3 regions of the Arthrobacter sp. NPDC056727 genome follow, and region 3 is predicted to be linked to each of the others. Evidence: predicted binding sites of a transcription regulator. Region 3 holds the regulator's gene; each other region holds the start of a gene.

Region 1 (4,491 bases), on a different contig from region 3:
CCTCGGCGCCCAGTTCGTTCAAACCGAGTTCGCTGAAGAGATCAGGCTCGCCGGATCCGAAGAGCGCCGGGGATTCCTGCTCGGGCTCGAAGAGCGGCGGGACACCGCCCTCGCCGCGGCCCTCCTTGACGGGCCGCCGGCCTGCTGCCGGCTCCGCGTCGGGGAACCCCGGACCTGAGCGGGCGGCTACGCCCTGCTGGTAGGCGAGCGCCACGGCCCTGGCGCGTTCGTCCGCAGCCTCGTTCAACTCGTGCCCGGCGTGGCCCTTGACCCATTCGAACCGGTACTTGCGCCCGGCGAGCTCCCGGTCGATGTCCTTCAGGATGTCCACGTTCAGCACGGGCTTGCCGTCTGCCTTGCGCCACCCTTTGCGCTTCCATCCGGGCATCCACTTTGTCACGGAGTTGATCACGTACTGGCTGTCGCAGAGGATGTGCAGGTCCTCGTCGGGCATGTGCGCGGTGGAACGGAAGAGGTCCAGGACGGCCATCAGCTCACCCTGGTTGTTGGTCCCGTGCGGCCAGCCGCCGGCCCGCCAGCAGTCGTCGTTCACATACCAGGCCCACCCTGCGGGACCCGGGTTTCCCAATGCCGAACCGTCGGCTGCTGCAGTAATCGTCACCGAACCATCCTGCCAGACCGCGGGGACAAAAATGCGCAGACAAAAAGTGCGGCCCCCTCCGTGGAGGGAGCCGCACTCTTTAGCCAGCTGGGATCAGCGGGAGGCTAGAAGCCGCCCATGCCGCCCATGTCGTCGCCGCCGCCGACGGCCGGAGCAGACTTCTCCGGCTTGTCGGCCACAACGGCCTCGGTGGTGAGGAACAGGCCGGCAATGGAAGCCGCGTTCTGCAGGGCAGAGCGGGTTACCTTGACGGGGTCGTTCACACCGGCAGCCAGCAGGTCGACGTATTCGCCGGTTGCTGCGTTCAGGCCGTGGCCGGCGGGCAGGCCGCGGACCTTGTCCACCACAACGCCGGGCTCGAGGCCGGCGTTGAAGGCGATCTGCTTCAGCGGGGCGTCGATGGCAACGCGGACGATGTTCGCACCGGTTGCTTCGTCGCCTTCGAGCTGCAGGTTGGCGAATGCCTTGGCGCCGGCCTGGATGAGGGCCACGCCACCACCAGCAACGATGCCTTCTTCGACGGCAGCCTTGGCGTTGCGGACAGCGTCCTCAATGCGGTGCTTGCGCTCCTTGAGCTCAACCTCCGTGGCGGCACCGGCCTTGATGACTGCAACGCCGCCGGCCAGCTTGGCCAGGCGCTCCTGCAGCTTCTCGCGGTCGTAGTCGGAGTCGGAGTTTTCGATCTCGGCGCGGATCTGGGAAACGCGGCCGGCGATCTGGTCGGCGTCGCCTGCACCCTCGACGATGGTGGTCTCGTCCTTGGTCACGACAACCTTGCGTGCCTTGCCCAGGAGGTCCAGGCCCGCGGTCTCAAGCTTGAGGCCGACTTCCTCGGCGATAACCTGTCCGCCGGTGAGGATGGCGATGTCGGCCAGCTGCGCCTTGCGGCGGTCACCGAAGCCCGGAGCCTTGACGGCGACGGACTTGAAGGTGCCGCGGATCTTGTTGACGATCAGGGTGGCCAGGGCCTCGCCCTCGATGTCTTCAGCGATGATCAGCAGCGGCTTGTTGGACTGCATGACCTTCTCGAGGACAGCAACCAGTTCCTTGACGTTGGAGATCTTGGAGTTGACGATCAGGATGTACGGGTCCTCGAGGACCGTTTCCTGGCGCTCAGTGTCCGTGACGAAGTACGCCGAGATGTAGCCCTTGTCGAAGCGCATGCCTTCGGTGAGCTCCAGCTCGAGGCCGAAGGTGTTGGACTCCTCGACCGTGATGACGCCTTCCTTGCCCACCTTGTCGAGGGCTTCAGCGATCAGGGCGCCGATTTCGTCGTCACCGGCGGAGATGGAAGCCGTGGCGGCGATCTCTTCCTTGGTTTCGATTTCCTTGGCGGAGTCCAGCAGTTCGGCGGTGACGGCCTCAACGGCCTTCTCGATGCCGCGCTTGAGGGACAGCGGGTCAGCGCCGGCCGCGACGTTGCGCAGGCCTTCCTTGACCAGTGCCTGGGCCAGGACGGTGGCCGTGGTGGTGCCGTCGCCAGCGACGTCATCCGTCTTCTTGGCAACTTCCTTGACCAGCTCGGCGCCGATCTTCTCGTAGGGATCGTCCAGCTCGATCTCCTTGGCGATGGAGACACCATCGTTGGTGATCGTGGGGGCGCCCCACTTCTTTTCGAGGACGACGTTGCGGCCACGCGGGCCGAGGGTGACCTTGACGGCGTCGGCGAGGATGTTCAGGCCCCGCTCAAGACCGCGGCGTGCCTCTTCATCAAATGCAATGATCTTGGCCATAACGGCAGTAGTCCTTTCGGGACAGTCGTTAAGAAGGAACCTCGCTGCGGTGCCCGCGACGGACGATCCCTCCCGCAGGCCTCTGTACGCCCAACAGTCCGGATCTCACCCCAACCAGGTGTTTCTTTCGCTCCTTGCGCCGCCGCCGGGGCAGTACCGGCCGGAACCGGACGACCCTTTAGCAGTCGGCACGCTGGAGTGCTAATCAATAATTAGCACTCCCCCGGGGAGAGTGCAAGCAGATGCCTCTTCTTTATCCCGCACTACGGCGCAGTATTCGCTGCCAGCGATCAGCCCGCGGACCTGCCGGCGGCCTCACTGCCCGTGAGGGTGGCCTTGTTGTCGGCCCCATAGGTGAACACCATGTACTTCGCCGCGGTCACGTCCCCGCTGGTATCGAAGCGGACGGGGCCCGACTCGCCGTCGTAGTCGATGGCCTTTCCGTCCCGGATGGCCGCCAGGCAATCCTTGTACGTCGTGCAGGCAGTCGGCTTGCCTGACGGCGATGCGGACCCACGGCTGCCGGACGTGCCGCCGGAGACGGAGATGAGCGTCCCGGCGATGGAGGCACCGGCGTCGTCCTCCGCCGCGGCGGCGGCCAGGGCCGCGAGGTTCACGGCGTCATAGGTCTCCGCCGCGAACGTCATGTCCTTGAGTCCCGGATCGACGGCCACCAGTTCAGCCTGGAAGTGCGCGGACGGGAAGGCGCCGGGCACCAGGGCGCGTGCGCCCTCCAGCGCCTTGGAGCCGAGGTCGGAGCCGTACTGCCTGAAAGCGCCGTCGGCCAGGATGAGCTTGTTGCCCGGCAGCCCGGCGTTGGCGAGCTCGGCAATGGCGCCCTGCGCACCGTCCCGGGCAATGACGACGACGGCGTCCGGCGCCGCGTCGCGGGTGGCCGACGCCGCCGTCCGGGCCTCGCCAGCCTTGAAGCCGGTGAGCGTCACGGGGTCCAGACCACCGGCCTTGGCGGAAGCGGAAACCGCTGACGATAATTCCTGGCCGTAGGTGCCGTCCTCGTAGACCACCGCGAGTCGCTTGGCTCCGGCGTCCTTGGCGATTTTCACCAGAACAGGCGCCTGGGCGGTGTCCGCCGCCGCTGTGCGGAAGTAGTAGCCGCCGCTCTTGTAGCTGCTGAGTTCCGGGGCCGTGTTGGCGGGAGAGATGAGTGTGATCCCGGCCTTGGACAGCACGTCGATGGCGGCCGGGGCGCGGCTTGAATCGGTGGGGCCGATGACGGCATCAGCCTTGGCGTTGACGAGCTCCCGGGCCTGCGCGGCGGTGTCGCCGCCGGTGGTTTCGGGCAGCAGCTCCACGGGCCGGCCCTTGTGCCCGCCTGCAGCGTTGATCTGCTGGACGGCGAGCTTGGCCGCGGCCAGTTGGGCGGCGTTCAGGAAGGCCTGGGACCCGGTGTTGTCGAGGATCAGCCCGATCCGCAGGGTTCCGTCGCCGCTGGCCTCAACGGGAGCCGTCCGGGCATTGTCTCCGGATCCGGAGCAGGCGCCGAGTGCCAGCACAACGGCGGTGCCCCAGACAGCAGTACTCCGGAAACCTGTGCCGCGTGCCACTAGACGGGCCGGACCATTTCTGCCTGCGGACCTTTTTCGCCTTCGCCCAGTTCCAGCTCCACGCGCTGGCCTTCCTCAAGGGAACGGTACCCGTCGGTCTGGATGGCCGACCAGTGCACAAAGACGTCGTCGCCCGAGTCGTCAACAGTAATGAAGCCGTAGCCTTTTTCCGCGTTGAACCACTTCACGGTTCCCAATGCCATGATCCCCACACTTTCAGCTTGCTCCCGTAAGGCCCACGTCGGTGTGTGCCGTGAATTACGCCTTGAAGCCTGCCTTCACTCTATCCAAACAGGACCTCGGCGGCGCAGGCCGGCTGCCCCGGGCGGAGGCAATAGTTATTCAGGCGTAACCGGGATGGCTACTGGTAGCCGGGGCCGAGCACCACGGCAACGGACGTCGGGAAGTCCGCGCTTTCCACGAGCGTGGGGATGTTCAGCAGTGCACTGAGTGCCTCGGCGTTGGCGCGGTGTGCGGCGTCGGAGTAGAAGATCACGGACTGCTGCTGGGGCGACCCCTGCCAGTTCGCCACCTCGCCGAGCACCCAGCCATCTGACTGGACCGTGGCGCC
Region 2 (4,491 bases), on a different contig from region 3:
AGCACCGGGTAAAGGCCGGAACGCAGCTGCTGACAACAATCACTGACCATCTGGCGGTGCCGGCCGAGTCACTCGCAGTGGTGGTGGAGGAGGTGCCAGCGCACCGGTTCGTGGACGCAGACATCCTGATGGCCGAACTCGCCGCCGACGACGAACAGTTCCGGCTCGTGGGCATCGGAGGCGGAGACCAGCGCCACCACCAGTCACTGAGCGACATGCTGCAGCAGTCGCAGTTCTTCCCGCAGTTTCCGTTGTCCCAGCCCGATTACATCAACCTCGCCGTGGGCCCGGACGAACAGCGGCAGGCCGTGGCGCTGGGGCTGTGGCTGTTCAGGCACGCGGGCAGCCCTGTTGCTGTCCTGCAGCGGGACGCCGCGCCGCGGTACGGGCGGCAAACAGCGTGCCTCGAGGTCCTGGCTGCCGACGCGGGCAACGCGGCAGAGTTCCTGGCCGAGTTCCGCCGGCGGATGCAGCGCGGCAGCGTCCTGAAGGGCCAAGTCATCTCCCTGGTCATGGGCGAGTACGGGCCGAGCACCGGCGGCGTGACCTTCCATGCCCGGCCCGGACTCACCGCCTCCGACGTCATCCTCCCCCAGGGGCTGCTTCAAAAAGTGGCCGATCACGCTTTGGGCATCGCCGCGCACCGGGAGTCGCTGAGCGAGTACGGCCAGCACCTGAAACGCGGCATCCTGCTCTACGGCCGGCCGGGGACCGGCAAGACCCACACGGTGCGGTACCTGTTGAGCCAGAGCACGGGTATCACGGCGATCCTGTTGTCCGGAGGATCACTGGCCAGGATTTCCGAGGCAGCCGCCATGGCCCGGGCACTTCAGCCGTCCATCGTTGTGCTGGAGGACTGCGACCTGATTGCCGAGGACCGGAGCTTCGGGCACGGGCCGCAGCCGCTGCTGTTCGAGGTGCTGGATGCCATGGACGGCCTGGATCACGACGCCGACGTCGCGTTTGTCCTCACCACCAACCGGGTGGACATGCTCGAGCGTGCCCTCGCCCAGCGCCCCGGCCGGGTGGATCTGGCCGTGGACATTCCGCTGCCGGCGCTGGACGAGCGCATTGGGCTGGTCACCCTGTATGCACGCGGCATTCCGTTCAGCGCGGATGCCGTTCGGGACGCCGCCGCCCGCACCGAGGGGACCACGGCCTCGTTCGCGCGTGAACTGGTCCGCCGGGCCGTCGTGCGTGCCGCACTGGACGGCGCACCCGTGCAGGACAGTCACCTGTTGGAGGCTGTGGAAGAACTGATGGCCGACGGCGAGGCCCTCACCAGGAGTCTGCTGGGCAGCGGCCCCGCCGGCGGCGGGGACGGACAGGGCGGTTTCGGCGGACCCGGCTTCCCCGGGCCCGGGTTTGGCGGGGTTGGCGGGCCCGGTTTCCCGGGGCCTGGTTTTTTCGGGCCGGACTCCGGGACCGTGGGCTACGGCGGGCCGGGCCCGGGGACTGTCGGCTTCGCCGGGGCGCCGTAGCCCGCCAGCGGAGTCAGTCCACGAGCGGGGGCGGACCGAAGAGGAATTCGTTGGCGTGGGACACTGCTTTGCGGAAAGCATCGTTCCGCAGGGCCACCTGGCTGGCGGGGCTGTCCCCGCCGGGCTCCAGGAACTGTGTGAGACCCGGGCGAAGCACCCAGATGTCCCCGAATGGCGGCAGATAGAACACCCCGAACGAGCGGTGCTGGTGGTCGTCGTCGGACCATATGGGCACCACAGCCAGTGCGGCACCGGTGGCGGGATTGATCCACTGTGCGCGCGGCATGGGCTCCTCGTGGGCCTCGGGGTCCAGGAACGGCGCTGTGCCCTTGCCCCAGCGCTGTTCGAAGCGCTCATGGAAGGCAGGGATCAGGTGGGAGTCGTAGCGGCGCCAATCACTCATGGCTGTGGTTCTCCTCTGTTATTCAGATCGGAATCAGGCCCGCGGTCCGCTCTCCCACCGGACTGGCGTCACGCGCAGCGGAGGTTCCCGGTGCCGGATCACGCGGACGGGGACGTCTTGTGGCTTCCTGGCATGTTGTTGAGCCCCGGCGGGTTCACCCGGAGCAGCGGCAAGGACCTCCCGGTCATAGGCTGCACGGCGTTTGGGGTCGCGGAGCACGGCGAAGGCCTGCATGACGAGTTCCAATTCGGCCGGTACCGCTTCACCGCCGGCAACGTCCGGATGGTGGCGGCGCATCAGGGCGCGGTAGGCGCGGGCGATCTCCTGCTGCGACGCTTCATGCGGAATCTGCAGCACCGCATAGTGATCCGGTGGGTGGCTGGTCATCACACAAGCCTGTTGCAGTTGGAAGGATGTTTGTTGCGCCGCGGCGGGGCGGCCTGGGGTATCGTTCGGAACCGCAGGCCGCCCCTGTCAGCACGCCGGCCGTCTACGTCCCGATCTGGTGCAGCTGGCCCTTGCTTTCGATCTCGATCTTCCGCGGCTTTGCCTGCTCGGCAACCGGGATCCGCAGCGTCAGCACGCCAAGGTCGTAGCTGGCCCTGATGCTGTCCGCATCCAGGGTGTCGCCAAGAATGAGCTGGCGGCTGAAGACGCCGCGAGGCCGCTCGGAGACCACCAGCTCGACGTTGGGCTGGGTGGCATCACGGCGCTCCGCCCGGACAGTGAGGACGTTCCTTTCAACGTTCAGATCAACGTCGTCCGGGGAAATCCCGGGCAGGTCAAACGCCACCACAAACTCCCCGTCTTCCTGCCACGCATCCATCGGCATGGCCGCCGGACGGGCTGCTGTTCCGAAGACCTGCTGGGTGAGCCGGTCCAGCTCACGGAACGGGTCGGTACGGACTAGCATCATTTCCCACTCCCTTCAGCATGTAGGTTTTATGGCTACCCACCGCGCTTTATCTATGGTGGTGGATATAGATTTTTTATAGCACTGGTGACAGACTGGTGCAAGAGGAAAATCGAGAAATCTGGACGGGAATCGCATGCACGACCGGAACAGTGCCGGGCGCCGGCTGTACGCCATTTCCGTTGTGGCGGAGCTCGTGGGAACCGGCCAGCAGAACATCCGGCTCTATGAGCGCCGCGGCCTGCTGACCCCGGAAAGAACCGAGGGCGGCACCCGCCAGTACAGCGAGGCTGACCTGGCGGTCCTGCGCCGCATTGCTGAACTCCTGGAGGAGGGGCTCAACCTGGCGGGGATTGCCAAGGTGCTCGAACTGGAGATGGACAATGCCCGCCTGCGGCGGCAGCTGAAACGCGCCCGCGGCACCGGTGACGACGGCGGCCGGCCGGCCGGGTCAACAGGCCGGGGCGGCGGCCAGTGACTACAGCCGGCCGCCGGCGAGCAGGAAGGAATCCTCGAGCAGTTCGGCGAGCTGGCCGCCGTCGACCCTTGAAAGCCGGACCAGGACCAACTGGGGTGACCGCTCATGGTGCGGCGTCCAGAAGTACGTTTCCGGATCCGTTCCGGCGAGGGCTTCACGCTCTGTTGTCTTGACCGTCAACACGTCCGGTTCCCAGATGCGGGCCATCAGGGTCCTGGCGAACCAGGCCGGCTGGTTCCAGCTGGGCCGCTCGGTCACGCCCGGCAGGGCAACGCAGATCCTGCGGACATCGGCTTCGGTGGCCACGCCCTAATCCTGGCTGTCCGCCTTGGACAGCTCCCCCGTGACCTCTTCGCCGGGTATCCGCGCGGTGCGCCAGGTGTCCACGGCAATCACGGCGCCGAGCACCACCAGCGAGAGCGCAACGGAGGCCACGGCGTCGCTCAGCCAGTGGTAGCCGAGGTACAGCCGGCTGACGGACGCCAGGATTACTCCGACGATGGCGAAGACAAAACCAACCACCGTTGTCTTTGGTTTCCGGCGGCGGGAAAAGACCAGGAAAGCCGTTATCAGCAGGAAGTCAGACGCGCCCAGGACATGGCCTGAGGGGAAGGAAAATGTTTGGTCGGCGCCGAACAGCATCTGGTCCACGGGCGGGCGTTCCCTTTCGACGGACCTGCCGATGAGCTGCGCCAGCCCGACGCCGGTCAGCATGGCCGCCGCCAGCAGGATGGGCCGCCAGGCGTGCTTCGCCATGATGCCCCACGCCACCGTCACAACGAGGACGATGATGGGCAGCCCCACCGGCCCGAAGATGATCGCAAGGATGATCATCACCACGGTCAGCGCTCCCGACCGGGTGGTGAGGAGCCATTTCTGCGCCTCGCCGTCAGCGCTGGCCAGCCCGTCGTGCTGCAGGACGCCGGCGAGCGTGAAGAAGAAGACCGTTGCCCCGATGACGGCGAGGATGATCGCCGTCGCGTAGAGGCCCTTCCTTGCGCCGGGTTCCATGAAGCGCTCTTCCACCACAAACTTGTCGTGGAAAACGCGCCAACGCCCCTGTTTGCTCACTGATTCATCTGCCACCTGAAAGACCGCCTGTGCGCTGAGTAGAAAACTGTCTAGAAGTGAAATCCTAAGCCCCCTTACGGATGTCCTCCCCCGCTGTTACCGTAAAACTTCCAGCCCCACGAGGTCTCAGGAGACAACATGAGCA
Region 3 (4,491 bases):
GCAGCTTCGGTGACCGTTCCGGTGATGCGTTTGCCGGCGCCGTCGGCGATGTCCACCTGCTCCCCCACGGACAGGCGCTTGACGGTGACCGCGTGCCGGGCCTCGGCGCCGTCAAGGACGAACAGCGATCCGCGAGCGGTGCTGTCCAGCGCGCCGGCCGGGGTGAAGAATACGGGGTTGCTCACCGCTACAGGTTACCGAGGCGGTCCCGCAGTTTGGCGAAGACGCCGCCGCTGGCCGCAAGCTTGCCCTCGGAGAACTGCTCTCCGCGGAGCTTGGCCAACTGCCGGAGCAGGTCCTCCTGGGCGGGGTCGAGCTTGGACGGCGTTTCCACCTGCAGGTGGACCTTGAGGTCGCCGCGGCCGTAGCCGCGCAGGTGGGTGACGCCGAGGCCCCGGAGAGTGATGATCTCGCCGGACTGGGTGCCCGCCTTGACGTCGATCTCCTGCTTGCCGTCGAAGGTTTCCAGGCTCAGTTCCGTGCCGAGGGCGGCGGCGGTCATGGGAATGTTCAGGGTCGCGTGGAGATCGTCGCCCTCGCGGACGTAGGTGGAGTCGCTGTTGACGCGGATTTCCACGTAGAGGTCGCCGGAGGGGCCGCCCGCGGGGCCGGCCTCGCCCTGTCCGGAGAGCTGGATGCGCGTTCCGGTGGCCACGCCTGCCGGTACCTTGATGGTCAGGGACCGGCGGCTGCGGATGCGGCCCTGGCCGCTGCATTCGTTGCAGGGGTCCTTGATGACCGTGCCGAAGCCCTCGCACGAACCGCAGGGGGCTGCGGTCATGACCTGGCCGAGGATGGAGCGGACTGCCCGCTGCACCTGGCCGCTGCCGCCGCAGATGTCGCAGCGTTCCGGGTGCGTGCCCGGCTGGCAGCAGGAGCCTTCACACGTGGGGCAGGTGACGGCCGTGTCCACTTCCAGCTTCTTGTTGACGCCGAAAACGGCGTCGCGCAGGTCGATCCGGACGCTGATAAGTGCGTCCTGGCCGCGGCGGACGCGGGACGCCGGCCCGGAGGTGCCGCCGGCGCCGAAGAAGGTGTCGAAGATGTCCTGGAACGCGAAGCCTTGGCCGGCGTAGCCGCCGCCGAAGCCGTTGTCGGTGCCGTTCTCGTTGCCGGTGGTGTCGTAGACCCGGCGCTTCTGCGGATCGGACAGCACCTCATAGGCGTGGGTCACGGCCTTGAACCGTTCCGCGGCGTCGTCGCCCGGGTTGACGTCCGGGTGAAGGGAGCGGGCCAGCTTGCGGTAGGCCTTTTTGATCTCTTCGCCGGTGGCTTCCGGGGAGACTCCAAGAACGTCGTAGTGGCTGCTCAAAGTTCGTATCTCTTCCTGGTTGTACTGCCTGTGGTCAGAGGATGTCCGGGGAGTGCTGTCACGGTCCCAGAATCCTCGAAAGGTAGCGGGCCACCGCGCGCACGGCGGCCATGGTGGTGGGATAGTCCATCCGGGTGGGGCCGAGGATGCCCACCTTGGCGCTGGCGTCGGGGCCGTAGCCGGTGGCCACCACCGACGCTTCGGCCAGCCCATCGTAAGGGTTTTCGCGGCCGATGCTGACGGCCACTCCCCGCGGGTCGTGGGCCATGTCGCTCAGGAGCTGCAGCATAACCACCTGCTCCTCGAGGGCCTCCAGGACGGGTCCGATGCTCAGCGGGAAGTCCACGTTGGACCGCGCGAGGTTGGCCGTTCCGGCCATGACCATCCGGTCTTCCCGACTGTTGTGGGCGAGGCCTTCCAGCCCCTTCCCGAGGGCAACAGCCGCATGGCGCTCGGCGGGTGCGCAGCCCGCCACGACGGCGGCCAGGTGCTGGGGCAGGATTGCCACCGGCGTTCCGGCCACGCCTGTCAGGAACCGGGTGCGCAGGGCCGCGAGTGTGTCGTCTGACAGGTCCTGCCCGACGTCGACAACACGCTGGTCCACCTTTCCGGAATCGGCGATCAGCACGATCAGCACCTTTCGGGGCGCCAGCAGCACGAATTCGATGTGCCGGACCACGGCGCGGCTCAGGTGCGGGTACTGTACGACGGCGACCTGGTTGGTCAGCTGGGACAGGAGCCTGGCCGTCCGGTCCAGGACGTCGTCAAGGTCCTCGGAGCCCTCGAGCAGGGTCTGGATGGCTCGTTTCTCCGCCGGCGAGAGCGGCTTGACCGCCGAGATCTGGTCGACGAAAAGGCGGTAACCCTTGTCCGTGGGGATCCTGCCGGCGCTGGTGTGCGGGGCCGTAATGAGGCCCTCGTCCTCCAATGCCGCCATGTCGTTGCGGATCGTGGCGCTGGAAACGCCCAGGTGGTGGCGCTCCACCAGCGCCTTGGAGCCGACAGGTTCGCGGGAGTGGACATAGTCCTCCACGATGGCGCGCAGCACCTCAAGCTTCCGTGGTTCGCTCACAGTCCACCTCCTTTTGGCCATAACCGCGCCGGGCGTCAATCCCGCCCGCAAACGCCGTGGTTAGCACTCGACATGCCTAAGTGCTAACAAGTCTAATATGAGTCGCCGCGTTGTTAGCATTGGTACCGCTCCGGGCGAAATTCCGGGCGCCTGTCCCCCGGCGGCACGCACGCTGCCGGAGCGGCTCCTTCCTGTGCAAATTCCTAATGCAAAGCGGTGAACGAATGCAGTACCAGAACTGGGGCCCGCAGGAGATTGCGGCGCCTGCCAAGAGCAGCCTGCCCGAGGTGCCGGTGGAGCGCGGGATGGTGCTCGAGGACGTCCAGTCCGGCTGGGTGGGCGCGGTGACCCGGGTGGAGAAGTCCGGCGGCATGCACGTGGTGGCGCTCGAGGACCGCCGCGGCAAGTCCCGGTCCTTCAAGCTTGGCTTCGGATTCCTCCTGGACGGACAGCCGATCCGCCTGATGCCCCCGGCTCCCAAGGCCAAGCCGGCAGGGTCCGGCACTGCCGCACGGACGGCGTCGGGCTCGGTTCGGGTGGAAGGGCAGCGCGCCCAGGTGGCCAAGGCCAGCCGCATTTGGGTCGAGGGCAAGCATGATGCCGAACTGGTGGAAAAAGTCTGGGGCGACGACCTCCGGGTGGAGGGTATCGTCGTCGAACCCCTGCACGGCATCGACGACCTGGCGGCGGCAGTTGCTTCCTTCCGCCCCGGTCCCGGCCGCAGGCTGGGCGTTCTGGTGGACCACTTGGTCCCCGACTCCAAGGAGTCCAGGATCGCGGACGCCGTGATGGCCTCCCCCGGAGCTGCCGGAAACGTGTTGATCGTGGGCCACCCGTACGTCGACGTCTGGCAGGCGATCCGGCCGTCGGTGCTGGGGATTCCGCAGTGGCCTGTGGTGCCGCGCGGCACGGACTGGAAAACGGGCATCCTGACCGCCTTCGGCTGGCCGCACGAGACCAAGGAGGACATTGGCCTGGGCTGGCAGAAACTCCTGGGCGCCGTCCGCACCTATGCCGACCTCGAGCCCGCGCTGCTGGGCCGCGTGGAAGAGGTCATCGATTTCCTGACCGTGCCGTAGTTCCCGCCGCGGCGGTTCCGGGTTTCAGCGTCGAGCCAGCGATTGCCCCAACGGCCCGGTATCCTTGGTACGGCGTCACCGCACCGCGGGCCCGGCGCCGCACCAAAGCACCAACGCACCAACGCAAGCAAAAGGAAGACACCGTGGCAGAAGACGCTCGCGACCGCAGGGACACACAGTCCGGCCAGGACCTGCCCCAGTACCATGGCGTACCGGCCAACGCTCTTCCGCTGACCGCCGGCGAAGACCGGCAGTGGGCCACCCTGGCGCACTTCGGCGGCATCCTCGGCTGCGTTCCGGCGCTGCTGATCTACCTCATCTTCCGCGACCGCGGGCCCTTCACCGCGCAGGAGTCCAAGGAAGCGCTCAACTTCACCCTGCCGCCCACCATCGCGGCCTTCGTGGCGAACCTCCTGGTGCTGCTTCCCGTCGTCGGAAACCTGTTCGCCGTCATAGCCACGCTGATCTGGATTGCGCTGACCTGCTTCGCGGTGTCCGCGGGCGTCCACGTCAACAAGGGCCAGCCGCACCGTTACCAGTACAACCTCCGCTGGATCAAGTAGCGAAAACGAAACGCGGGGTCAGTTACAGCCCGATCCTTCGAGGATATTGGGCTGTAACTGGCCCCGCGTTGGTTTTAAGGGATCAGTCAGGCAGGATCCGGCGGACCACGGCATCGGCCAGCAGGCGGCCCTTCAGCGTGAGGACCAGACGCCCCTTGAACGCCTCCTCCGGCACCACGAGGCCGTCGGCGATCAGCCCGGCCACGGCCTTTCGTCCGGACGGCGAAAGGGCGGCCGTCTCGATCCCTGAGGACAGCCGGGCCTCAAGCATGACCTTTTCGACGCCCCGCGTTTCGGCATCGAGCGTCTCGCGGCCGGCCGCTGGCGAGGCACCTGAGCCGAGCCGGCCGGCATAGGCGGTGGGGTGCTTGACGTTCCACCAGCGCACCCCGCCCACATGCGAGTGAGCGCCGGGACCGATGCCCCACCAGTCATCCCCGCGCCAATAGGCGAGGTTGTGGCGGC

What was found. Region 3 encodes HrcA, which represses chaperone genes, less so after heat shock. Its sites were predicted from a motif close to TTNGCACTCGNNNNNNNCGAGTGCNAA; they were not measured.
Region 1: a site for HrcA is predicted at 2,534-2,560, ahead of groL (chaperonin GroEL). Genes of this name have one in related genera too.
Region 2: a site for HrcA is predicted at 2,876-2,902, ahead of ACFRAH_RS23300 (Hsp20/alpha crystallin family protein). Genes of this name have one in related genera too.

The regions. Positions count from the first base shown of each region.
Region 1 is NZ_JBHTZA010000002.1:29,945-34,435, reverse strand. Features, by position in the region: gene ACFRAH_RS01960 (RNase H family protein) at 1-622, opposite strand, end outside; gene groL (chaperonin GroEL) at 727-2,355, opposite strand; gene ACFRAH_RS01950 (ABC transporter substrate-binding protein) at 2,646-3,920, opposite strand; gene ACFRAH_RS01945 (cold-shock protein) at 3,920-4,123, opposite strand; gene ACFRAH_RS01940 (LytR C-terminal domain-containing protein) at 4,282-4,491, opposite strand, start outside.
Region 2 is NZ_JBHTZA010000040.1:685-5,175, reverse strand. Features, by position in the region: gene ACFRAH_RS23315 (AAA family ATPase) at 1-1,481, shown strand, start outside; gene ACFRAH_RS23310 (hypothetical protein) at 1,495-1,884, opposite strand; gene ACFRAH_RS23305 (J domain-containing protein) at 1,918-2,271, opposite strand; gene ACFRAH_RS23300 (Hsp20/alpha crystallin family protein) at 2,375-2,797, opposite strand; gene ACFRAH_RS23295 (MerR family transcriptional regulator) at 2,934-3,275, shown strand; gene ACFRAH_RS23290 (MmcQ/YjbR family DNA-binding protein) at 3,276-3,581, opposite strand; gene ACFRAH_RS23285 (phosphatase PAP2 family protein) at 3,585-4,346, opposite strand; gene ACFRAH_RS23280 (hypothetical protein) at 4,485-4,491, shown strand, end outside.
Region 3 is NZ_JBHTZA010000008.1:22,144-26,634, forward strand. Features, by position in the region: gene ACFRAH_RS09835 (16S rRNA (uracil(1498)-N(3))-methyltransferase) at 1-185, opposite strand, end outside; gene dnaJ (molecular chaperone DnaJ) at 188-1,312, opposite strand; gene hrcA (heat-inducible transcriptional repressor HrcA) at 1,371-2,384, opposite strand; gene ACFRAH_RS09850 (DUF3097 domain-containing protein) at 2,609-3,463, shown strand; gene ACFRAH_RS09855 (DUF4870 domain-containing protein) at 3,607-4,026, shown strand; gene hemW (radical SAM family heme chaperone HemW) at 4,109-4,491, opposite strand, start outside.